Regions from separate parts of the Pandoraea norimbergensis genome, predicted to be linked through region 1. Evidence: predicted binding sites of a transcription regulator. Region 1 holds the regulator's gene; each other region holds the start of a gene.
The links. Region 1 encodes LexA, which represses DNA repair genes until DNA is damaged. Its sites were predicted from a motif close to ACTGTATNNNNATACAGT; they were not measured.
Positions count from the first base shown of each region.

Region 2: AT302_RS17250 (PA0069 family radical SAM protein) is a predicted target of LexA. The motif match lies at 3,505-3,522, and genes of this name have one in related genera.
Region 3: AT302_RS05430 (DUF2471 family protein) is a predicted target of LexA. The motif match lies at 3,552-3,569, and genes of this name have one in related genera.
Region 4: AT302_RS01775 (ATP-dependent helicase) is a predicted target of LexA. The motif match lies at 2,235-2,252, and genes of this name have one in related genera.

Region 1 is NZ_CP013480.3:3,376,242-3,382,161, forward strand. It holds gene AT302_RS14645 (sulfate/molybdate ABC transporter ATP-binding protein) at 1-249, opposite strand, end outside; gene cysW (sulfate ABC transporter permease subunit CysW) at 342-1,247, opposite strand; gene cysT (sulfate ABC transporter permease subunit CysT) at 1,268-2,131, opposite strand; gene AT302_RS14660 (sulfate ABC transporter substrate-binding protein) at 2,162-3,193, opposite strand; gene lexA (transcriptional repressor LexA) at 3,452-4,105, shown strand; gene AT302_RS14670 (hypothetical protein) at 4,279-4,707, shown strand; gene AT302_RS14675 (enoyl-CoA hydratase/isomerase family protein) at 4,718-5,839, opposite strand.
Region 2 is NZ_CP013480.3:3,929,164-3,935,083, forward strand. It holds gene AT302_RS17230 (PQQ-dependent sugar dehydrogenase) at 1-989, shown strand, start outside; gene AT302_RS17235 (META and DUF4377 domain-containing protein) at 1,185-1,988, shown strand; gene AT302_RS17240 (TM2 domain-containing protein) at 1,998-2,447, shown strand; gene AT302_RS17245 (Rossmann-like and DUF2520 domain-containing protein) at 2,475-3,416, shown strand; gene AT302_RS17250 (PA0069 family radical SAM protein) at 3,590-4,711, shown strand; gene AT302_RS17255 (Lrp/AsnC ligand binding domain-containing protein) at 4,733-5,221, opposite strand; gene AT302_RS17260 (D-amino acid dehydrogenase) at 5,326-5,920, shown strand, end outside.
Region 3 is NZ_CP013480.3:1,212,088-1,218,007, forward strand. It holds gene AT302_RS05420 (LysR family transcriptional regulator) at 1-844, opposite strand, end outside; gene AT302_RS05425 (exonuclease domain-containing protein) at 1,187-3,001, opposite strand; gene AT302_RS05430 (DUF2471 family protein) at 2,989-3,522, opposite strand; gene AT302_RS05435 (glutathione S-transferase C-terminal domain-containing protein) at 3,672-4,379, shown strand; gene AT302_RS05440 (GGDEF domain-containing protein) at 4,454-5,632, opposite strand; gene AT302_RS05445 (DUF4019 domain-containing protein) at 5,755-5,920, shown strand, end outside.
Region 4 is NZ_CP013480.3:409,309-415,228, forward strand. It holds gene AT302_RS01765 (voltage-gated chloride channel family protein) at 1-1,191, shown strand, start outside; gene AT302_RS01770 (DUF72 domain-containing protein) at 1,177-2,190, opposite strand; gene AT302_RS01775 (ATP-dependent helicase) at 2,315-4,411, shown strand; gene AT302_RS01780 (GNAT family N-acetyltransferase) at 4,398-4,874, shown strand; gene AT302_RS01785 (bestrophin-like domain) at 5,031-5,822, shown strand; gene AT302_RS01790 (DUF1653 domain-containing protein) at 5,855-5,920, shown strand, end outside.

The sequences.
Region 1 (5,920 bases):
GTAATGCTGGAACACGAAACCGACCTGACGCTCGCGGGTGCCCACGCTCGCCACGTCTTCGCCGTTGAGCACGACGCGCCCGGCATCGGCAAATTCAAGACCGGCCACGATGCGCAGCAGCGTGGTCTTGCCGCAACCGGACGGCCCGAGCAACGCCACCAGCTCGCCCGTGGGAAATTCGAGACTCACGTCGTCGAGCGCCGCGAAATCGCCGAACCGCTTCGAAACCTGTTGTACCTGAATGCTCATCTGCCTTGCTCCTCGATGCGTTGTCCGCGTTGGCGGCGTTCGCGTCTGCCTTCGTGTTCGTTGGTGTTCTTGGGTATCGCTTATTGGTGGATTCAGGCGGCGGTCGCGTCGATGCGGCGCGCGGCTTTGTCCTGTGCCAGCTTGCGTTCGGCCCACAGCTTCAGGCCCAGTGTCGCCAGCGCCAGCAGCGCGAGAATCGATGCCGCTGCGAACGCGCCTACCGTGTGGTAATCGTTGTATTCAATCTCCACATGCAGCGGCAGCGTGTTCGTTTCACCGCGAATGTGGCCAGACACCACCGACACCGCGCCAAACTCGCCCATGGCCCGCGCGTTACACAGAATCACGCCGTACAACAGGCCCCATTTGATCTTCGGCAGTGTCACCCGCGTGAACACCTGCCAGCCGCTGGCGCCCAGCACGCGCGCTGCCTCTTCCTCTTCGCTGCCCTGCGCCTGCATCAGCGGGATCAGCTCGCGGGCGACAAACGGGAACGTCACGAAGATGGTGGCGAGCACCAACCCCGGCAGCGCGAATACGATGCGCAGGTTGTTCGCGTCGAGCCAGTCCCACAGCGGGCCCTGACGGCCAAAGATCAGCAGGAACGTCATCCCCGCGATCACCGGCGAGACCGAGAACGGCAGGTCGATGAGCGTGGTCAGCACACTCTTGCCTTTGAAGTCGAAGCGCGCAATCGCCCACGACGCCGCCACACCGAACACCAGATTCACGGGCACGGCAATCACGGCAATCAACAACGTGAGACGGATAGCCGAGAGCGCATCGTCGTTGGTCATACCGTCCCAATACGCACCAATGCCTTTGCCCAGCGCGGTGACAAACACCGACGCGAGCGGCAACACCAGAAACAACGCAAAAAACAGCAGCGCCAGACCGATCAACACGACCTTGACGAGCTTGGGCTCGTCGGTCGGATCGGTGCTGCGCACTTTCGGCACGTGCGCAGCGGCGGCCGGGAGAGTTAGCGAATCAGACATGATCGAATCTTTCTCTGGAATCACGCGCCGCTGGCGCGCCGGCCCGAATGACGGCGTTGCAGCCACCATTGCAGGGTATTGATGAGGAGCAGCAGCACGAACGAGATCACGAGCATGACGACGGCCAGTGCCGCAGCGCCTGCGTAGTCGAACTGTTCGAGCTTGGTGACGATCAGCAGCGAGGTGATTTCCGAGACCATCGGAATGTTGCCCGCGATAAAGATGACCGAACCGTACTCACCGACCGCGCGGGCAAACGCCAGTGCGAAGCCGGTCAGCAGCGCCGGCAACACCGCCGGCAGAATCACGTGACGCACGGTCTGCCAGCGCGAAGCGCCCAGACAGGCCGCCGCTTCTTCCTGCTCGCGCTCGAACTCTTCGAGCACCGGTTGCAGCGTGCGCACCACGAACGGCAGGCCGATGAACGTGAGTGCAACGAAAATGCCCAGCGGCGTGAACGCGATCTTGATGCCCAGCGGCTCGAACCAGCGGCCAATCCAGCCATTCGGGGCGTAGATGGCGGCAAGCACGATGCCCGCGACCGACGTCGGCAACGCGAACGGCAGATCGACCAGCGCGTCGACGATGCGCTTGCCGGGGAACGTGTAGCGCACCAGCACCCACGCCAGAATGAAACCGAAGACAGCGTTCAGGAGTGCCGCCGCGAGCGAGATGCCGAACGTGAGGCGATACGACGCCAGCACGCGCGGCGAACTCACGGCGGTGACAAAACTCGCCCAATCGAGCGAGCTTGCCTTGATGAAGACCATCAGCAACGGCACCAGCACGACCAGACTCAGGTACGCCACGGTGTAGCCCATCGTCAGGCCGAAGCCCGGCAATGCACTCGGCTTACGCCAGATTGGAAACAGTGCGGTACTCATCGTTGGTCCCCTTCGTTCTTTTTTTCTGAATTACTTCTTGGTGTAGATCTGATCGAAGATGCCGCCGTCAGCGAAGTGCTTGGCCTGCGTCTTGGTCCAGCCGCCGAGATCGGCGTCCACCGTGTACAGCTTCAACTTCGGATACTGCGACGCGTACTTCTTGGCGATTTCCGGCGAACGCGGGCGGTAGAAGTGCTTCGCGGCAATCTCCTGCCCTTGCGGCGAGTACAGCCATTGCAGGTAGGCTTCAGCCACCTTGCGCGTGCCATGCTTGTCGACGTTCTTGTCGACCACGGCCACCGGCGGCTCGGTCAGAATCGACGATGACGGCACGACGATGTCGAACTTGTCCGGACCGAGGTCCTTCACCGACAACAGCGCTTCGTTTTCCCAGGCGATCAGCACGTCGCCGATGCCGCGTTCGACGAAGGTCGTCGTCGCACCGCGTGCGCCCGAGTCGAGCACGCCCACGTTCTTGTAGATCGCCTTGACGAAGTCCTGCGCCTTCTGCTCGTTACCGCCCGGTGCCTTGAGCGCGAACAGCCATGCGGCGAGGTAGTTCCAGCGGGCGCCGGCCGACGTCTTCGGGTTCGGCGTCACGACGCTGATGCCCGGCTTGGCCAGATCGTCCCAGTCCTTGATGTTCTTGGGGTTGCCCTTGCGCACGAGCAGCACGATGGTCGACGTGTACGGCGTGGCGTTGTCCGGCAGGCGTTTCTGCCAGTCCTTGTTCACCAGACCGGTTTGCGCCAGCTCGTCGATGTCGGCAGAAATACCCAGCGTGACCACGTCGGCCGGTGCGCCATCGAGCACCGTACGGGCTTGTTTGCCCGAACCGCCGTGCGAGGCCTTCAGCGTGACCGTGTCACCCGTGGTCTGTTTGTAATGGGCTTCGAAAGCCTTGTTGTAATCGGCATAAAGCTCACGCGTCGGGTCGTACGACACGTTGAGCAGCGAAAAGCTTGCCGCTTGTGCCTGTACCGTCATGCCGACGGACAGTGCGATAGCGCCCAGTGCGGTCGCCAGTTTCTTAGCTTTCGAACCCCGTGCTGCAATGCTCATGACTTTCGCTCCTTTTTTGCTTTCGTGTGGTAGGAGGCCAGTCTAGGGGGGCGGCTAAATAATTAAAAATAATATTTTGGCTTTTGTTTATACCGGAATAAGGATTAGAGATTTTGTGCTGAGGGATGAGGGGCACCGGTTTGCGGCAGAAATCGCGTCATTTGACGGCGAAGTTCATGAAGTACTTGAAGTTTTCGCTTGCGCTTTTGGAAACACTGTATAAAAATACAGCCACCTGTGCTTCCATACAGTGATGCCATGATCAAACTTACCGCACGTCAACAGCAGGTCTACGAACTGGTTCGCCAGGCCATTGAGCGCACCGGCTTCCCGCCGACACGCGCAGAAATTGCCGCCGAACTGGGCTTCTCTTCGGCCAATGCGGCCGAGGAACATCTGCGGGCGCTGGCGCGCAAGGGTGTGATCGAGCTTTCCGCCGGGCAATCGCGCGGCATCCGGCTCAAACGTCTCGATGAGGCGGGCGGCGTGCATCAATTCACGCTGCCGCATATGGGGCTGATGCAACTGTCGCTGCCGCTCGTCGGGCGCGTGGCCGCAGGCAGCCCGATTCTGGCGCAGGAGCATATCGAACGCAATTTCCAGTGCGATCCGAACATGTTTGCGCGCCAGCCCGATTACCTGCTGAAAGTGCGCGGGATGTCGATGCGCGATGCCGGCATTCTCGACGGCGATCTGCTGGCCGTGCAGAAAGCCGCAGATGCACGCGAAGGACAAATCGTCGTGGCGCGTATCGGCGACGACGTCACGGTCAAGCGCTTCCACCGCGTGAAGGGCGGCGTGGAGCTGATTGCCGAGAACCCTGACTTCGAGAACATCAACGTCAACGAAGGCAGTGGCGATTTTGCGCTGGAAGGGATCGCGGTCGGCCTGATTCGCAATAACGATCTCTAGGCGCAAGCCAAAGGCGCGCAACGACTTCACATCGCGCGCCATTCCCTGACGATCAAGTAACGCTGATTTGCGCCGGGCTGGGTCCGGCGCCCGTGCCCTGCTGCGCCTGCGATTTGTGAAGCGATGCGACAGGACACCTCTCTCCAACCGCTATTGGAAGAAGGAAACGCATCATGGCTCGACTCTTTGGTTTGCTGCGCACGTCCCTCGGTCAACCGCGCATTCGCTCGGCCACCGCCTCAGCGCAGGCGCGTCTTTCTGCGGTGTATGGCTTGTCGGCCCTGTCCGGACCGTTCGCGGCCGCACCGGCCGTCGCACGTTCTTACACGGTCCCGGCGCGTGCCCGCACTACCGCCCTGCCCCGCGCTATCGCTTCAGTTGTCAGCTCGGCGGCACGCCGTGCCTGCCCTGCCGCACAAGCGGTCAAGGCATCGCGCAATGTGCGTGAATTGCAGACACGGCGCGAGGCGCATGACGACGGGCGCGTCGATGTGCGCGTCTATCGTGACGTCTCGCATATCGTGATGGTCGGCAGCATCGCCGATATCTGCCGCAAACTCGATCAAGCTGTCGGCGAGCAGTTTTGTCAGGCGGCGGTGTAAGCGACGCCTTTTATTCGCCCAGCGTTGCCAGCGGGTGATCGGCACCGCGACGCTCGCCATCGAAGAACCGGGCAACATCTACCGGTTTGACGTCTTCGATGCGGGCGTGTTGCCAGCGCGGTGCGTGGTCCTTATCGACCACGAGGGCGCGAATGCCCTCAACGCCTTCGGCCCCGGTGCGCCCGTCCAGATTGAAGACGCAGCGCATCATCAGCCATTCTTCCCGCAGGTCTTCCGCCAGTGACAATTTGCGAGCACGCCGCACTTGCTCCAGCGTGACGCACACCATCAGCGGCGAGCGTTTGTTGCGCAACAGGTCCTCGGTTTCCTGGGCCCAGCCGGCATATTCGCAACGCGCTTCACGCGCCAGCGAATGCAGAATTGCCGTGGCGTCGGCATGACCGAAGTGCGCATCGATGACGTCGCGCAGCGCGGCGAGTTTGCCCTGAGCCAGCCCCGCCGGCGGCAGACTTTCACGCGCGAAATTGCGGGCCGCATTCAGCACGGCGTCGCTATCTTGCCAGTCACCGGTTGCCAGTTGCTCGCATAGCACCGACAGCGACGCACGCGGCATCACCACGTCGGCCAGACCGATCTCGCAGGCGTCGACGGCACCGAACACCGTGCCCGTCATGCCGAGATACTCACCAAGATGCCCCGCAAGATTCGCGAGGAAGAACCCGCCGCCGACATCGGGGAAGAGGCCGATGGCCGTTTCCGGCATCGCCATGCGCGTGGCTTCCGTGACGATGCGCAACGCCGCGCCTTGCGAGATCCCCATACCGCCGCCCATCACCACGCCATCCATCAACGCGATGTAAGGCTTCGGATACGTCGCGATGGTGTAGTTGAGCGTGTATTCGTCCGTGAAGAAGTCCATGATGCCCGCCGTCGCTTCACCGCCCCGGCTGACAACTTCATGGAAATAGCGGATGTCGCCACCCGCACACAGGCCCTTCTCGCCCTCCCCTTGCAACACGACGCCCAGCACTTGGGGATCGTCTCGCCAGACGTGCAAAGCGCTGGCGATCGCACGAATCATGTCGTGCGAGAGCGCGTTAAGTGCCTTCGGGCGTGCGAGCGTGATGAAACCAATACGGCCACGAATCTCAGTGCGGACAAACTCAGTCATGTCGGATAGTTAGGTCGAGGGGGTAATGTTGAGTGCAAACGTAGGCGAAGTCAGCGGGGTGCGTCAAACCTGCATGCGCAT
Region 2 (5,920 bases), 550 kb from region 1:
ATCAGGTGCCAGGGGCCCGCGGCATGGTACTCGGCCCCAAGGGCACGTTGTTTGTGGGCAGCCGCGGCGAAGGCAATGTCTACGCGATCACCCTGGACCCGTCCCGCGCCTATGCAGCCAAAGCGCGAACCGTGGCGTCGGGCCTGAACATGCCGGTCGGCGTCGCCATGCGCGATGGTGCGCTATATATATCAGCGGTCTCGCGCATCCTGCGGCTCGACAACATCGAAGATCGCCTCGACAACCCCGGCCAGCCCGCCGTCGTCTACGCCAAACTCCCGTCCGAGACCCACCATGGCTGGCGCTACATCGCCTTCGGCCCGGACCAGCGCCTGTACGTCGGCGTCGGCGCGCCGTGCAACGTCTGCAAACGCGATGAAAGCCGGTACGCCATGATCGGCAGCATGCGGCCCGACGGCAGCGACTGGCGCGTTGTCGCGCGAGGCGTGCGCAACACCGTCGGCTTCGACTGGCAGCCGGGCACGAATACGTTGTGGTTCACGGACAACGGCCGGGACATGATGGGTGATGATGTACCCGACGACAAACTCAACCGGCTCACACGCGCGGGCGAACATTTCGGCTTCCCCTACTGCCACGCCGGCAACGTCGCCGACCCGGAGTTCGGCCGCGAGAAAGCTTGCTCAATGTTCACACCACCGATGGCCAAGCTCGGCGCGCACGTCGCGGCACTCGGCATGCGCTTCTATACAGGCAAGCAGTTCCCGGAAGACTATCGCGGGAATATCTTCATCGCGGAGCATGGCTCCTGGAACCGCTCCCGCAAGGTCGGCTACCGCGTCATACGAGTCGTGCTCGACGCAAAAAACAACGTCGTGAAGCAGGAAGTTTTCGCGCAGGGCTGGCTCGGTGCCGACGAGTCTGTCTGGGGCCGCCCCGTTGATCTGCTGACGCTCCCCGATGGCTCACTGCTCATCAGCGATGATCACGCAGGCGCCATCTATCGCATTACGTACCGCAAACCGTAAGGGGCTGCGATGACGCATCGACATCGTTTAACGCTCGCGCCCGGTCAACGCGCCTCGGTCAGTGAAGGAACTGACCCCGACCACTATCTGTCAACATCCCATGGTATTCACGGCACCGCCCGGGCGTTTCACCTCGTGCCCCGCGCGACACTTGCGCCGTCCCTGCCCTCTCCCTCACTCCGCCTATTCAAAATCATGACCCAACGCCTACCCTCCTCATTCGCCTCATATGTCGCCATGTTGCTCGTGCCTGCCGCAATGCTGGCCGGCTGTGCCGCCCCCTCAGGCGGCGGCGCCACCCCAGCGGCAGCCGGCGACAGCAACGCGACAGCGGCTGCGACAACCCCGGCCGATATCCTCGGCACCTGGCAGTTGGTCCGTTGGGAAGGCGCCAATGACATTCCGAGCCTGCCGGAAGGCCGCGTGATCAATCTCACGTTCAACGACAAGGGTGCGTTCTCCGGCACCGGGGGATGCAATCGCATTTTCGGCCAGTACACGGTCGGCCCGGCCAACGGACAGGTGAGCCTGAAAGCCCCGGCAGCGACGCGCATGGCTTGCCCGGACTCGATGGCGTTTGAAGACCGCTATCTCAAAACGTTGCCGCGTGTCGCGCGCTTCGAGCGCCGCGACACCCAACTGATCCTGAGTGCACCGGGTGGCGAGACGCTGACATATGCATCGCAGACCTTGCTCAATCGCCCGGTTGCCGGTGCCACCGGCACGACCAAAACGGAAGATCGCGTACTCGACGTCGACTCGCAAATGGCGGACTGTGTCGGCGTTGGGCCACGCAAGTGCCTTCGCGTGCGCACTGCTGACGATTCCGGTAAAGCCCCGTGGGAACTCTGGTACGCGCACATCGATGGCTTCGACTGGAAGCCCGGCGTAGAATACCGCGTGAAAATTCACGGCGAGCCTGTCGACAACCCGCCCGCCGACGCTTCGAGCATGCGCTGGACGCTGGTCGAAGTCATTCGTCAAACGCCCACCCGATAACCGTCCCTGATGAGCGCTCTCACCTATAAATCCAAAACCCTGACCGCCGGTCTGGCGATGCTGTTCGGCACACTCGGTCTGCACCGCTTCTATCTGTATGGCCTGCGCGACCCGTTTGGCTGGGCGCACATCGTAGGCTCGGCCTGCGGCGTGGCGGGGTGGGGTTTGTTGGTGACGAGCGATCTCGGTTCCACCGCAGGCTGGGTGCTGACGATTCTGGGAGCCATCTCCCTGTTCTCGGCGTTTCTCTCGGCCATCGTCTACGGACTTCGCCCGGATGAGCGCTGGGACCAACAGTTCAACCCCAACGCGACCAAGCGGTCGCGCTCGGGCTGGACTGCGGTCATCATCGTGAGCGTGTCGCTCTTCGTTGGCGCGATGCTGATGATGGTGGGTTTTGCCGTCGCGTTTCAGACGTACTTCGAGACGCACGACACGCCCAACCGCCTGTCGCAGTAACCACATCCCCTTCTGCGCGTGAGCACTGTGAGCCCCCTCATCCCGAACGATCGACGGCCGACGCTGGGTTTCATCGGCGCTGGCCGTGTTGCGAAAGCCTTGTCGGTCGCGGCGTCGCGTTCGGGATACGAAGTGACCGCTATCGCGAGTCGCAGCTCCGGCACCGCGCAAGCCCTTGCCTCCCAATTCCCGCAGTGCACCGCCATCGCGGTCGACGACGCGCGTGGCATGAATGGTGTTTTCGATCACGCTGACCTCGTTTTCCTGACGGTGCCCGACGACGCGCTTGCGTCCTGCGCGGCGACTCTCTCGCCCGCCGACAACCAAGCCCTCGTGCATTGCAGCGGCGCCTCGGAAGTCGAGTTGCTGCGGCCCGCAGCGAAACACGGTGCGCAAATCGGCGGCTTCCATCCGCTGTTCCTTTTTGCCGGGCTCGCCGACGACGCCACACGCATGGCCGGCAGCGCCATCACCATTGAAGCCGAACCCGCGTTCGCGACGACCCTGCGCGCACTGGCCAACGCCATTGGCTGCCGACCGCTGGAGATTCCGGCCGGGGAACGCATGCGATATCACGCGGGCGCCAACTACGCAGCGAGCTTCCTGCTCTGTTTGCTGGAAGAAGCGACTGAACTCTGGCGGGCCATCGGCATGCCGGAGAACGATGCCAAAGAAGCGATGTGGCCGCTCGTCATGGGCACTCTCAACGCCGCACGGGAGCGTGGGCTTTCGGGGGCACTTGCAGGCCCTGTCTCGCGCGGCGATGCCGGGATCGTGACCCGGCACACCGAGGCGCTCGCCAGTATGGGCGGCAATCACGCCACGCTGTACTCGTTGCTGACGCAGCGTGCGATCCGGCTTGCGCGGCAGCGCCCCAACGCGGACAACGATGCGCTCGACGCGATCGCGCGCGCCATCGCCCCCTACGTGCCACCGGTCTCGCCGGTTGCCCCCAAAGACACACCATAGCCTCATCCAACTGGCCCACGCCTGCGCCCAGTCGACCATTAGCGTCCCACCCCATCCGCCGTTAGTCATCTTTGCCTCCCCACCAAATACTGTATAAAAACACAGTATAATGACAAGCATTCCCTATGGATTCCCGTCAAACGGAATCCGGATTGCACGCAAGGAGACTGGCCATGGCTTCTTCATTCGCGCCGCCCCCGGCCCGCCGAGGCCGAGGCGCTGTCGCCAACCTGGAATCGCGCTTTTCCGAGTTCCGGCGAGAAGCGGACGAGACCCGCCATGAATCGGACATGGCCCATGAAACCGAGGTCAAGTTCGTTACGCAGGTCGCGCTGGAAACAGCCCGCACGATCATCTCGCGGAACACGTCGTCCGACATTCCCTTCGACCGCTCCATCAACCCGTATCGCGGCTGCGAACACGGCTGCACGTACTGTTTCGCGCGGCCGACCCATGCCTATCTTGGGCTCTCGCCGGGGCTCGACTTCGAGACGCGGCTGTATGCCAAGACCAACGCCGCCGAGCGGCTCGACGCCGAACTGCGCAAACGAGGTTATCAACCGGCGTTGCTGGCGCTCGGCGCGAACACCGATCCGTATCAGCCGATCGAGCGCGAGTACCGGATTACGCGCAGCGTGCTTGAAGTCCTGGAGCGTTTCGGGCACCCGGTCGGCATTACGACGAAATCGGCACTCGTGACGCGCGACATTGACATCCTGTCGCGCATGGCGCAACGCGGGCTCGCGCGCGTATTCATTTCAGTGGGAACGCTCGACGCCGACATCGCCCGCAAGATGGAGCCGCGGGCCAACACGCCCCCGAAACGCATCGAAGCTATTCACAAGCTCACGCAGGCCGGCATCCCAACGGGCGTGATCGTCGCGCCGATCGTGCCGGCGCTGACCGATTTCGATATCGAGCGGGTATTGACGACGGCCGCTGAGGCCGGGGCCACGTACGCCGGGTACACCATGCTGCGCTTGCCGCGCGAGGTGCACGACGTTTTCGTCGAATGGCTGGAGGTGAACTATCCGATGCGCGCCCGCCACGTGATGAGCCTGATCGAGCAGGTACGTGACGGCAAACACAACAGTGCGGAGTTCGGCACGCGAATGCGCGGGACCGGGCTGCATGCCGAACTCATCCGGCAACGCTTTCTTCTGGCAGCCCGCAAGCTCGGGCTCAATCAGGCGCGCCCGCCGCTTCGCAACGACCACTTCAAGGTGCCGGATCTCCCTGTGCCGTCGGCCGACACCCCAAGCGCGACGGCCAACCCGCAAATGCCGCTTTTTTAAGCAGCCGTACCGCTCACGCTTTCACTCTTCGACGTTGACCGTGAGCGTCTCTTTGATTTCTTCCATCACGACGTAACTCTTCGACTGCACGGCGCCCGGCAATTGCAGCAGGATGTCGCCAAGCAATTTCCGGTATTCCGACATTTCGCGAATGCGCGCTTTGATCAGATAGTCGAAGTCGCCCGAGATGAGATGACACTCCATGACCTCGGGAATACGCAGCACTTCGCGTCGAAACTGGTCGAACATGTTCCCCGATTTGTGATCGAGCGTGATCTCGACGAAGACCAGCAGCGCCGCGCCCAGCGCCGCCGGATTCACGCGCGCGAAGTAGCCCATGATCACCCCGTCGCGCTCCATGCGCTTCACCCGCTCGATGCATGGCGTGATCGACAGCCCCACCTGTTCCGACAGGTCTTTCATCGACATTCGGCCGTCTTGCTGAAGCAATGTGAGGATGCGCCGGTCAAGCCGGTCCAGCGTCCGAATCGATTGCTGCTGCATTCGCATGATTTTTTCCTGTATTCAACCGATATTCATTAACTAAACCTAGCTATCCGAGAATAGCATGCCATTAATTACTGCATAACTACGGATTTACAGGAGTCCACGCAATGAAGGTCATCGTTCTCGGCAGCGGCGTCATCGGCGTTACCAGCGCCTACTACCTGGCAAAGGCCGGGCACGACGTCACGGTGCTTGATCGCCAGGTTGGCCCGGCGCTCGAGACCAGCTTCGGCAACGCCGGCCAGATTTCGCCGGGCTACGCCTCACCGTGGGCAGCACCGGGTATTCCGACCAAGGCGATCAAGTGGCTGTTCCAGAAGCACGCCCCGTTGGCGATTCGTCCGGACGGCTCGCTCTCGCAGTTGAAGTGGCTCTATCAGATGCTGCGCAACTGCACGCCGGAGCGTTACACCGTCAACAAGGAACGCATGGTGCGCATTGCGGAATACAGCCGCGACTGCTTCCGCGCCCTGCGCGCCGAGACGGGTATCGCGTATGAAGGCCGTCAAGCCGGCACGCTGCAACTGTTCCGTACCGACGAACAACTCGCCAATGCCGCACGTGACATCGCCGTGCTGGAAGAAGCCGGCGTGCCGTTCGAACTGCTCGATCGCACGGCCCTCGCCAGCGCCGAACCGGCCCTCGCTGCTGTGGCGCACAAACTCACGGGCGGCCTGCGCCTGCCGAACGACGAGACCGGCG
Region 3 (5,920 bases), 2.2 Mb from region 1:
CGAGCGCAGCCGGTGACGGCGCGCGGGCGTCGCGTGTGATGACGCCGAAGAAGAACGGGATGTCGGCGTCGATGGGACGCACGGCCACGTCGGCCAACGGCAGGCCGTAAGCGGTGACGGGTTCGAGCACGGCAATGCCGAGGCCGGCCCGCACGGCGGTCATTGCGTTGATCGACGCGTTGGTTTCAATCAATCCGACCGGGGCGACGCCCGCTTGGCTGAACGCCTGATCGAGACGGCGGCGCAGCCGGTAGGGGTTTTGCATCGTGATGATGCGCCGGCCTACGCACTCGGCCAGCGGCAGGCGGTCGTAAGCGGCAAGCGGGTCGTCGCGGCGCACGGCGGCGACGCAAGCCGACTCGCCGATCCAGTGCACGACGATGCCGCGATGTTCGAGCGGCAGGCTGGTCACGCCGATGTCGGCGGCACCCGTCAGTACGGCGTGCACGACTTGCTCGGGCGAGGTGCTGCGCATCTGGATCTGGACGCTGTCGCGCGCGAATCCGGGCAACGCGAGGGCGGCGGGTACGAGGCCGGCGGCAAGCGCCGAGGTCGCCGCAATATGCAGCGGCCGGGTCTGGCCCCGGGCGATCTCGTCGGCGCGGGCGCGAATTTGTTGCAACCCGGCGAGCACGTGCTCGACGTCTTCGAAGAGCAAAAAGCCTTGTTCGGTCGGCGTGACGCGCGGGCCGCTGCGGGTGAACAGGGCGTAGCCGATTTCGGCTTCCAGTTCCTGAATCATCCGGGTGATGGCGGGCTGCGAGCGTCCGAGCAGGCGTCCGGCAGCAGTGATGCTACCGGTCGACATGACCGCCGCGAAGGCTTCGAGTTGGCGTAATTCCATCGTGCTCGGTGGGGTGGGACGGCGTTGGGCGGGGCGCTACGGCACAAGGTGCGGTGCGCGCTGTCCGGTCATCGACGTCGCCGAGGCCGCAAAAACGGCAATTCTTGTTGTATTCGAATTGCGTATTCTTCGGCCATCAGCATGCGTCTTGCAAATACTTAATATTTATATGCTCATGCCGTACGGTGCAAAGGAGGGTTTTGCCTAGGTGACGGCTATGCGGAAATAAATGGGAGGGGCGGTGCGAGGGCTTGGGAGGCGGCGCTGTCAGTGCGCACGCAGGCGGTGACGCCCGGCCAGCGGGTGGCCGGTGCGTTCCGTATCGATACGGCGAGAGGGGATTTATTCCGCGTCGAAGGGGAGGCGGCGCTGCGCCGGATCTTCCGGACGCGGCAACCGGCGACGCAACAACGCCACACCCTTTCGCTTGGTGGCAACGTCTTGCGGTGGTTCGACAGGACTCAGGCGAAATGCCGGCCGCGTGAGGTGAATGATCACTAACGGGGCCGACGGGCGTCGCGACGGTGCGGGTACGTTGCCGCCGGCGGGGGGCGAAGCGGTATCGGAGGGTTCTAATGCCGGTTCAGTGGCTTGTGCCGACGCTGCCAAACGTCGCCCGAGCAGGCGGTAGATATCCGGATCGAAACCGGTCACCGGTGGCATGCCATCGATCAGATCATTCAGCGCGTCTTGCGAGCGCACGCTCCCGAGGTACTGCCAGCGATCGATCACGTGATACTCGACGTCGGGGCCGTCGGCATCATCCACGGCGCCATCGGTAGTCGCACGGCGCTCTTCAATGGCAATCGGGCCATCGTAGGGCCACGTCTGCAATTGCAGGGTGGCGAGCGCTTCGCGCAAGCGCGCCGTGTGCGGGGCCAGTGGCGCGGCACCGGTACACACGCCGTCGCAGCGTTTGACCTGATAGCCGAAGCAGGGACGGCCCGCTTCGCTTTTCTCCAGCCCGAGCTGGGCACAGCAAAGCCGATGTTCGTCGGCGAGCGAACGCAATGCCATTTCTGCCCGGTTGCGTGATGAGAACGTGCCGTAGAGCGTGCCTGCACTGGCAAAGTCCACGGTGCGGGCGTTCACCAGTTGTGGCGTGTCGCTCTGCGCATCCATCTGCCAGCTATAGAGACTGGCCGAGCGGCGCAGCATCCGGTTATGAATCGGCTGCAATTGTTTGACGAGTTGCGACTCGAGCAGCAATGCGCCGAGTTCGCCCGCCGTGCGCCGCGCTTCCACGCGGCGAATTTCCTGCGAGATCCGTAAGTCTTTGGCGACCTGATGGTCGCTCGAGAAGTGCGAACGCACGCGCGCGCGAATGTCCACGCTCTTGCCGACATAGAGCAACGTATCGCCTTCGCCATAGAACAGATAGACACCGGGCGCGTCCGGCAGGGCGTCGATGGCTTCGTCAGGCAACTGTGGCGGCTGGCTGGCGCGTTTGGTCACACGCTGTACCGCTTGGTCGATTAACGCCGGTTGATAAAGCGTGTGCAGCTTTTGCCAGAACTGCCAAAGCAGATCGGCATCGGCGAGCGCGCGGTGGCGGCCCAACGGTTCGAGGCCGAAGCGTGCAATCAGCGCGTCGAGTCCGTGACGCGCGGCGGCCGGGAACAACAGACGCGACAGTCGCACGGTACACAGCACGTCGGCCTGAAACGGGATGCCGGCGCGACGGAATTCATTCTTGAGAAAGCCGTAATCGAAGCGGGCGTTGTGGGCGACGAACAACTTGCCATGCAGCCGCTCGGCCAGCCCTTGCGCCAGCGTGTCGAACGAAGGCTGACCCCGCACCATCTCGTTGGTGATGCCGGTCAGTTGCTGGATGAAGGGAGGAATCGATTCGGCGGGGTCGAGCAACGTACTCCATTGCTCGATGCCATTTGGCCCGACCTCGACCACGCCGATCTCGGTGATGCGGTCGGACAACGCATTGCCGCCGGTGGTTTCAAGATCGACGAACACCATCGGTGCGGACAGCGACCGGGCGAGCTCGTCCGGATCGACCGGCGCGAAACCGCCATCGCTGGATGCACTGCCGGCATCCGTCGGGTCAGATATGTCCAAAGTGTTGAACGTGTCCATTGTGTCGGACGTATCCAACGTGCGCGCTGCGTCCATGCTGCCTTCGCCGTGATTCAGGCCGAGCATGCCGGGCCACCGGCGTGGGGCGATGACGAACGCTGGGCGGACTTGATGCCTTTAGCCGCAGCAAAATTCGCGGTGTCTTCATGGCTATCGTCGCCGGCGAATGCGGCCACGATGGCACGGAACACGGCCGGTGTCGGCGCGTCGGGCCAATGCAGGTCGACGTTGGCGTCGAGCGCAGGCAACTCGCCCGCGCGACGCAGGGCTTCGTCGCCCGGCAAGCGCAACACGTGCGCGAGTACCCACGCCTCGTGGCGCGCATGCAGTCCGATATCCGCCTCGGCTTCATCGGCGATGGCCACGAGCGTGCGCCAGTCGAGCGCCATGACGGTATTGGCGGTATTGGCGGCATCGGCGGCCGTTGTGGCAGCACCAGCGGCTTCATTCGCCTCGGCAAGCGCGGACAACTCGCCCGTGAGCGTGCGGTGATGCTGCGCATAACGCGCGGCAATCTCGCGAACGATGCCCGCAAGATCCCGCTCGGCGGCGCTCAGCGCCAGTTGATCCCAGTCGATTGTTTCCATGAGAAGGTTCCTCGATTGGGGTACATGATACTGTATAAAACCACAGTGCGCGAGTGACGTGGACGCGACATTGTTCGCCGGGGCGTGCACTCATGTAATACTCTGCGCCAACCTTCTTCATCCCCTTTTTGCGCAGGAGTTTGGCCACGATGTTGACCCTGTACACCTTTGGTCCGGCATTCGGACTGCCCGATGCCAGCCCGTTCGTCATCAAAGCGCAGATGCTGCTCAAGCTGGCCGGGCTGCCTTATCAGACGGACCGTGGCGGCTTCCGGCGCGCCCCCAAAGGCAAGCTGCCGTTCATCGACGACGACGGACAGATCGTGCCGGACTCGACATTGATTCGCCTGCACATCGAACGAAAGTACGGGTTCGACTTCGACGCCAGCCTCACGCCCGAGCAGCGCGGCGCGGCCTGGATGTTCGAGAAGGCGCTGGAGGATCACTTCTATTGGTATGTAGTGCAGGCGCGCTGGTGTGACGACGAGAATTTTGCCAAGGGCCCGGCGTCGTACTTCAAGTCGATCCCATGGCCGGTGCGCCCGGTGGCCGAGGCGTTCATCCGCCGCAAAATCCGCACGACGTTGCAAGGTCAGGGCACGCAGCGCTATTCGCCCGAGGAGCAGCAGCAGTTGCTCGCCCGTGGCGCTCAGGCCGCGGCCCAACTGCTCGGCGACAAACCGTATTTCTTCGGAAATTCGCCTTGCGGCGCGGATGCCACGGCATTTGCGTTCATCGCGAGCGCGATGGCGCCGCAGTTCAAGCATCTGCTGCGTGACGAGATCGACAATCACCCGAACCTCACGGAATACGTCGCGCGCATGCGTCGTGAGTTCTTCCCGGATATCGTCAACTGACGCCGGTTGCGGCCAACCCGCATCAAGTCACGTCGGCACGTCGACATTCGATCCGGTCTTAACCGCTTAACGCCTCAACCCGCTTCCGACGCCGTCTCGTCGCTCGACAGTACATCGGAGAGCACGAGATTGCGCCCGGAGATCTTCGCGGCATACAGCGCCCGGTCGGCCCGCATGCACAGCGCTTCCAGAGTTTCGTGCTCGTGCCAGGTCGCGACACCGCCACTCAGCGTGTAGTGACAGACGCCGAACGGCCCCGCCACGAGATGACGGCTCACCTGCGCGCGCAGGCGCTCGGCAATGCGAATGGCGCCGGCCGTATCGGTGCCGGGTAACAGCACGGCAAACTCCTCGCCGCCGAGCCGCCCGAAGATATCGCCCTCACGCAAACCGTCTCGTACCAGTTTGACGAACTCGCGCAGCACGGTGTCGCCGCCCGCGTGGCCGTAGGTGTCGTTGATCTGCTTGAAGTGGTCGAGGTCGATGACCACGATCGACAACGGCCAGCCGTGCGATAGCGCCCGGGCCATCTCCTGCCGGGCAAGCAGATCGAAATGCTTGCGCGAGAGCGCCCCGGTCAGATAGTCGCGATTGGCGGCTTCTTCCGCTGTGGCCAGCATGGCGTCGTGAATCATCATGACGGAACCCATGGTCATCGCTGGCATGACCACGGCACCGATGGTGAGCATGACGGCGTTGAACGTCGACGCGCCCATCAGCTCGGGGCCGGGCGCGGGGGCCCAGCCGAACACGGCACCCCGCACGATGTGCCCGATGGCAAATGCCGTGGCGAGTCCCGCCGTGAGCCAATAGTTATAGGGATGCCGCCGTGGCGGGATGTGCCGCATGATGAGCACAGCCGTGGCGAGCAGGACCACCGCGTGATATGCCGAGACAATGACCACCCGCAACTGTGTGTTCTCGCTGCCGTAGAACCAGAACAACATGGACCCGGCCAACACGCCGAGCGACGCGCCGAGCACCGGCCAGTGCGGTGACTGGCCGAGGTAGCGGGCACAACCGGCGTAATAGAGCAGCAGGCCACCGCCAAGCATGACGTTGGCAACGGGAATCGAGAGGAAGTCGGGGACGTGGCCACGCAAGGCGAACAGTGGCAACGAGATGAGCACGGCGACATTGGCCCAGCACCACTCGCGCACTCCCGCGACGCGCGAGCGTACCAGCGAGCCGATGATCAGCAACATCATGAAGCTGAGCAGGGCAGTGATCGCGAGCAGAGACGTCGTCAACATGGGGAAGGCCGGCGGGGGGAGGCGGGCATGTGTAGTGCATTGTAATGTACGACGCTGTGCGCGTTACACACCAGTAGAATGGCCGGGTTAAGGTTTACCGTCTATCTTCTGGAGCTTTTGTCATGTCGATGTCCCGCCTTCACCGTTTCCTGACATTCACGCTTGCCGTGGCCGCCGGTCTTAGCGCAGCCGCGGTGCAGGCGCAGGAGCCGATGACACGGCGATCGGCCCAGCCGCCGCTGTTTGCGACGCCGGCCAGCGGCGTGAGTGCCCCGGCAAGCGACATCA
Region 4 (5,920 bases), 3.0 Mb from region 1:
ACGCGTGTCCTGCATCCGTGGCTGCTCTGGTTGCTGCCCATCGCGGGCTTCGCCGTGGGCTGGCTGTACCTGCGGCTCGGCGCGAGCGTGGAGGCCGGCAACAACCTGCTGATCGACGAGATTCACGACCCTCGCCGTGTCGTACCACTGCGTATGGCGCCGCTGGTGCTGGCCGGTACCGTCATCACTCATCTGTTCGGCGGCTCGGCGGGCCGTGAAGGCACGGCGGTGCAGATGGGCGGCGCGTTGGCCGATCAACTCACGCACGTCTTCCGGCTCTCCGGCGAGCAACGGCGCGTGTTGTTGATGTCGGGGATCGCGGCGGGCTTTGCCTCGGTGTTCGGTACACCGCTTGCCGGGGCCGTATTCGGGCTGGAAGTGCTTGCGATTGGCCGCTTGCGCTACGACGCCCTGTTGCCGTGCCTCGTTGCCGCGCTCGTCGGTGACGCAGTGACGCGCGCCTGGGGCGTGCATCACACGGCGTATGCCATCGCGCCGCAACTGTTCAGCGCGTCGATGTCATTGGCCGGGGCCATGAGCGCGGCTGTCGCGGGTGTGGCCTGCGGTCTCGTCGGGATGGGCTTCGCGCAGGCAACGCACGCCATGTCGGCGTTCATGAAACGACGCATCACCTACGCACCGCTGCGTCCGGTCGTGGGTGGGGTGTTGGTCGCCGTCGCGGCGACCACACTCGGCACGCCGCAGTATCTCGGCCTCGGCATTCCGACCATCGTCGATGCTTTTCACACGACGCTGCCGTGGTACGACTTCCTCGGCAAATCGCTATTTACCGTGGTGACGCTGGGCTCGGGCTTCAAGGGCGGCGAAGTCACACCGCTGTTCTACATCGGTGCGACGCTGGGCAATGCGCTCTCCCATGTGCTCACGCTGCCCGCCGCCGTGCTTGCTGGTGTTGGCTTCGTGGCGGTGTTCGCCGGGGCAGCGAATACGCCGATTGCGTCGACGCTGATGGCCATCGAGATCTTCGGCCCGCAAATCGGCGGGTATGCCGCCATCGCCTGCGTGCTGGCGTACCTCTGCTCGGGACACACGGGCATCTACAAATCGCAGCGCCTCGGACACGGCAAGCACGGTGTTGTGCCCGAAGGGGCGCGTCTGGCCGATCTGCCAGCATGGCGTGAGGCGCAGCGTTTGCGCTCGCAGATCAACGACGATTCATCGCCAAGGTGACGTGCCGTCCGGATTGAGAGCATCCCATTCGTCGTCGGCATCGGTGGTGTACAGCGTGATATCGCCGCGTGCCAGCCCCGCAATCGTGCGTTGGAACGCCGCTGCGTTGCGCATGCCCTGATCTTCGTGATTGGTGTTGAAGAGCACGTGCGTGTCGTCGGCCTTCGCGGCAATACGCGCCACGCGTGCCGAAATGTTGGTCAATTCGCTCGCGCTGTACTCGTAGACGAATCGGCCCGATGACGCGGAGAGGCCGCGCCGGTTCCAAGCCGCCGCATTGCGGCCGTGCAGACGCACGACGCAAAGGTCGTCGCGAGTCGTCGCCCAGACGGCAGGCACGGTGTTTTCGAATTCGGTGGGGCTGTCGACGATGGTGTGAGCGGCACCCGTCTCGCGCAGCATCGCCAGCGTGGCGGCTTCGCGCGAGGGCGTGTCGAACCAGCTGCGATGCCGAAACTCGATCGCGTGGCGCTCGCCGTCGAGCCGTCTGGCGGTGTCGAAGACGAGTGCGCGCCCAGCGCGGTCGTTTTTCACGCGCGGCGAGAACTGAAAATGGATGGCGGTCAGTTGTCCGCTCTGGCGCAGCGGCTCGATGGCTTCCAGATACCGTCGCCAAAGCTCATCCCGTAGCTCGGCGGGGAGGTTGGCTGAGACGTCGGCGTCGACGTTAGCATCGACAGAACCCAACGGCCGGTCGTGAGGCGAACCCAGCGCAGCCGCAATATCCGCGGGCAGGGCACTGACGGGGGTCGAGTGCCCGGTGAACGCGCGGAAGGCCTTGATGTGAAAGCGAAACGATGGCGGCGTGCGTTGCGTCCAGCGCCACGCCATGCCCGCGTCAGGCAGGTGGTAGTAGCTGCTGTCGACTTCCACCAGATCGAAACGCGACGCGTAGTGGCGCAGCCGCGCTTCGGGCGTGGCGACGCCCGGCGGGTAAAAGCGCCCGCAGGCAATGAGTGTCCGGTCGGTCCAGGACGATGTGCCGACACGCAATGTCATGACTCGAAACCCTGTGACTCGATGAGCGTCGATGCGATCGTTATAATGTATAAATATACAGTAGTCGGTGCGACCGTCGCGCCCACTCACTGACTCGCCGACCCTCCAGCCACCCTTGTCTTGCATGTCAGATAAGTCGATTTCAGCGCCGATTCCAACCGCCCGCGACCCGTGGGCCGAACTCAACGACCGCCAGCGCGAAGCCGTCGACTACGGCGTGGGCGACGACGGCGCGCCCGGCGGGCCGTTGCTGGTCATCGCAGGCGCCGGCTCGGGCAAGACCAGCACGCTTGCGCATCGCGTGGCCAACCTGATCGCGCGGGGCGCCGACCCCAATCGCCTCCTGTTGCTGACGTTCTCCCGGCGCGCTGCCGGGGAGATGGAGCGCCGCGCCGGCGCCGTGCTGCAAAAGGTGCTCGGGCTGGCGTCATCGCAACCGCCATCGCTGCCGTGGGCGGGCACGTTCCACGCCGTCGGCGCACGGTTGTTGCGCGACTTCGCAACGCGCATCGGGCTTTCGGAAGCCTTCACCATTCACGACCGCAGCGACGCGGAGGACCTGCTCGGCCTGTCGCGGCACGAACTGGGCTTCTCGGCCACGCAGTCCCGCTTTCCGCTGAAAGGCACCTGCCTGTCGATTTACTCGCGAGCCGTGAATAGTCAGGCGCCGCTCGCTGAGGTGCTGGCGAAACACTTCCCGTGGTGCGCGCAGTGGGAAGCGCAATTGAAGACGTTGTTCGGCGCTTACGTCGATGCCAAGCAGTCGCAGCACGTGCTCGACTACGACGACCTGCTGCTGTACTGGGCCGAGATGATGACCGCCCCCGAACTGGCGCGCGAGCTTGGGGCGCGCTTCGATCATGTGCTGGTCGACGAGTATCAGGACACTAACCGGCTTCAGGCGCAGATTCTGCTCGCGATAAAGCCGGACGGACGCGGTCTTACGGTTGTCGGTGACGATGCCCAATCGATCTATGCGTTTCGTGCCGCCACCATTCGCAACATCCTCGACTTCCCGGGCCAGTTTGTCGAGCCGGCGCATGTGATCACGCTAGAGCGCAACTACCGTTCGACACAGCCCATTCTCGATGCATCGAATGCGGTGATCGCCGAATCGACTGAGCGTTACGCCAAAGCGCTCTGGACGGATCGTCAGTCGACGCAGTTGCCGCAGTTGGTCAACGTCAGCGATGAGTCCGGTCAGGCGCGTTGGGTCGCCGATCAGGTGCTCGAACAACGCGAGACCGGCACGAAGTTGAAACAGCAGGCTGTGCTTTTTCGCACGGGCAGTCACAGTGCCGCGCTCGAACTCGAACTCACGCGGCGCAACATTCCGTTCGTGAAGTTCGGTGGCTTGAAGTTTCTAGAAGCGGCGCACGTCAAGGACATGCTCTCGATTTTGCGTTGGGCGCATAACCCGGCGAGCCGTCTGTCGGGCTTTCGTGTGGCGCAGCTCATTCCCGGCATCGGGCCCGTGAGTGCCACGCGCCTGCTCGATGCGATGGCGCAGTCCGCGACGCCCGCGCAGGTGCTTGCCGATTTCAAACCGCCGTCGGCCGCTGCGCATGATTGGCGCGGGTTTGTGGAAGTGTTCAGAACGCTCAATGACACGCGCCTTGCGTGGCCCGCCGATGTCGATCTTGCGTTGCGCTGGTACGCACCGCTGCTCACCCAGCGCTTCGACGATGCAGCCGTGCGTCAGGCCGATCTCGAACAGCTCGCACGCATTGCCGGGACCTACGGCTCGCGCGAACAGTTTTTGACCGAACTGACGCTCGATCCGCCCGATGCGACGAGTGCGCAATCTGGCCCGCCACTGCTCGATGAGGACTATCTGATTCTCTCGACGATTCACAGCGCGAAGGGGCAGGAGTGGAACTCGGTCTACGTGCTTAACGTGGTCGATGGTTGTATCCCGTCCGACATGAGTACTGGCGACGACGAGGACATCGAGGAAGAACGCCGTTTGCTGTATGTGGCCATGACGCGCGCGAAGACGTCGCTGCAACTCGTTGTGCCGCAGCGCTTCTACGTGCACCAGCAAACCGGTCTGGGCGACCGTCACGTGTACGGCACGCGCAGCCGCTTCGTGTCGGACAAGATGCTGCCGCTGTTCGAAATGCTGCCCAAACCGCGCGAAGGTGAGGGGCCCGCCGGTCCGGTGGGGGATGTGACGGTGCATATCGACGTAGCACGGAGGCTTCGCAATGCCTGGTCCTGAAGTGACGCTGCGTACTGCGAGTGCGGCGGATATCGACGCGGTGACAGCGCTGCTGATGCAAACCTATCTCACCACGTGGGCGCCGGAACTGCGCCCGGAGGCCGCTGCGGCGCACGCATCGGGTGAACGCACTCGCGCTTATGTCGAGACGCATTGGCCGGAATTCACGGTCGCTACCGTTGATGGGGCGGTGGCTGGGATGGTGCACGTGGTGGGCGATTTCATCGACGCCCTGCACGTCTCGCCAGCGCGGCAGCGATTGGGTGTCGGGGCAACGCTGCTCGCCCACGCCGAAGCGCAGATGCGTGCAAGCGCTCAGACACTGGCGCGGCTGGAAACCGATACGTTCAACACGCAGAGCCGCGCGTTTTACGGCAAGCACGGTTATGCCGAGGTCGCGACGTATCCCGACGAGGAATGGGATAGCGGTTTCACCACGGTGCTGCTGACGAAAGCGCTCTGAGCGCTGCCACCTTCTTTTTCCTTTCCGCCGACATGCGCGGAAATTTTCGCAAGGTTGCCGTCCTTCGCGCATCAGGTATAGTCGCCGCATCGGCGGCGGGTACCCTGATGCGGGATACCTGTTCGCCCCAATAACGTCGCCAGGGGAGAGGAACGGATGCAATGGTTGGTTGACCAAATGACGCTGATGCCGACGGGCTTGCTGCTCGTGTCGTTGGCGATCGTGACAGCCCTCACGGCAGTGGCCGTGGCTTGGCTGGCGCGCGTCTGGTTGTTCGACCGATTGGCAGACCCCTCCGAAGTGCGTGGCACCGTGGCCGACGTGGTGCACGGCAGCCTGCTCGCCTTCATCGTCTTCGTGTTGGCTCATGTGCTCACCGACGTGCGCGCCAATCTCGGCCATGCCGACGATCAGGCACTGCACGAAGCGTCGGTGGTGCGGCGTCTGGACCGCGAATTGAAGGCCGTTGGAGACACCGATGCGCAAGCCGCACGGGTGTTGCTGCGCACCTATGTGACGTCCGCCGTCAATGACGAGTGGAAGACGCTGAGTACCGCCGACCCGGATCTCTCGCCACGCACGGAAGACGCGTTGAGCGCGTTCGTCGGCGCGACGCGCCGGGTGCTGAAGGAGCATGACGAGAGCGCCAGCTCGATCCGCATTTTGCTCGACCGCCTGGAAGAAGCGCGGCAGGGCCGCTTCGAGAACGCCACAAAGACCGTGCCCTCTGTGTTCTGGTGGGTGATTACGTTGTTTCTGGTCGCGGCCATGGCGATGAACGGCCGATATCCGGGATCGTGGAAGAGCAATTTCATCATTGCGCTGCACATGGGCGCGATCGGGATGGTGGTCGCACTGATCATCAATCTGGACGAGCCGTTTCGGGGGGTGTCCGGGATCTCGCCGGCACCGCTGGCGAAATCGGTCGGTATCGTTATTCCCAAGTGATAGCCGTTTGTAGTTTGCAGGAGTTGAACACGATGTTTCCCAATTCACCGGCACCTTCCGCCGAATCCACGCCCGAGATCGAGGCATTCCGCCCGGGC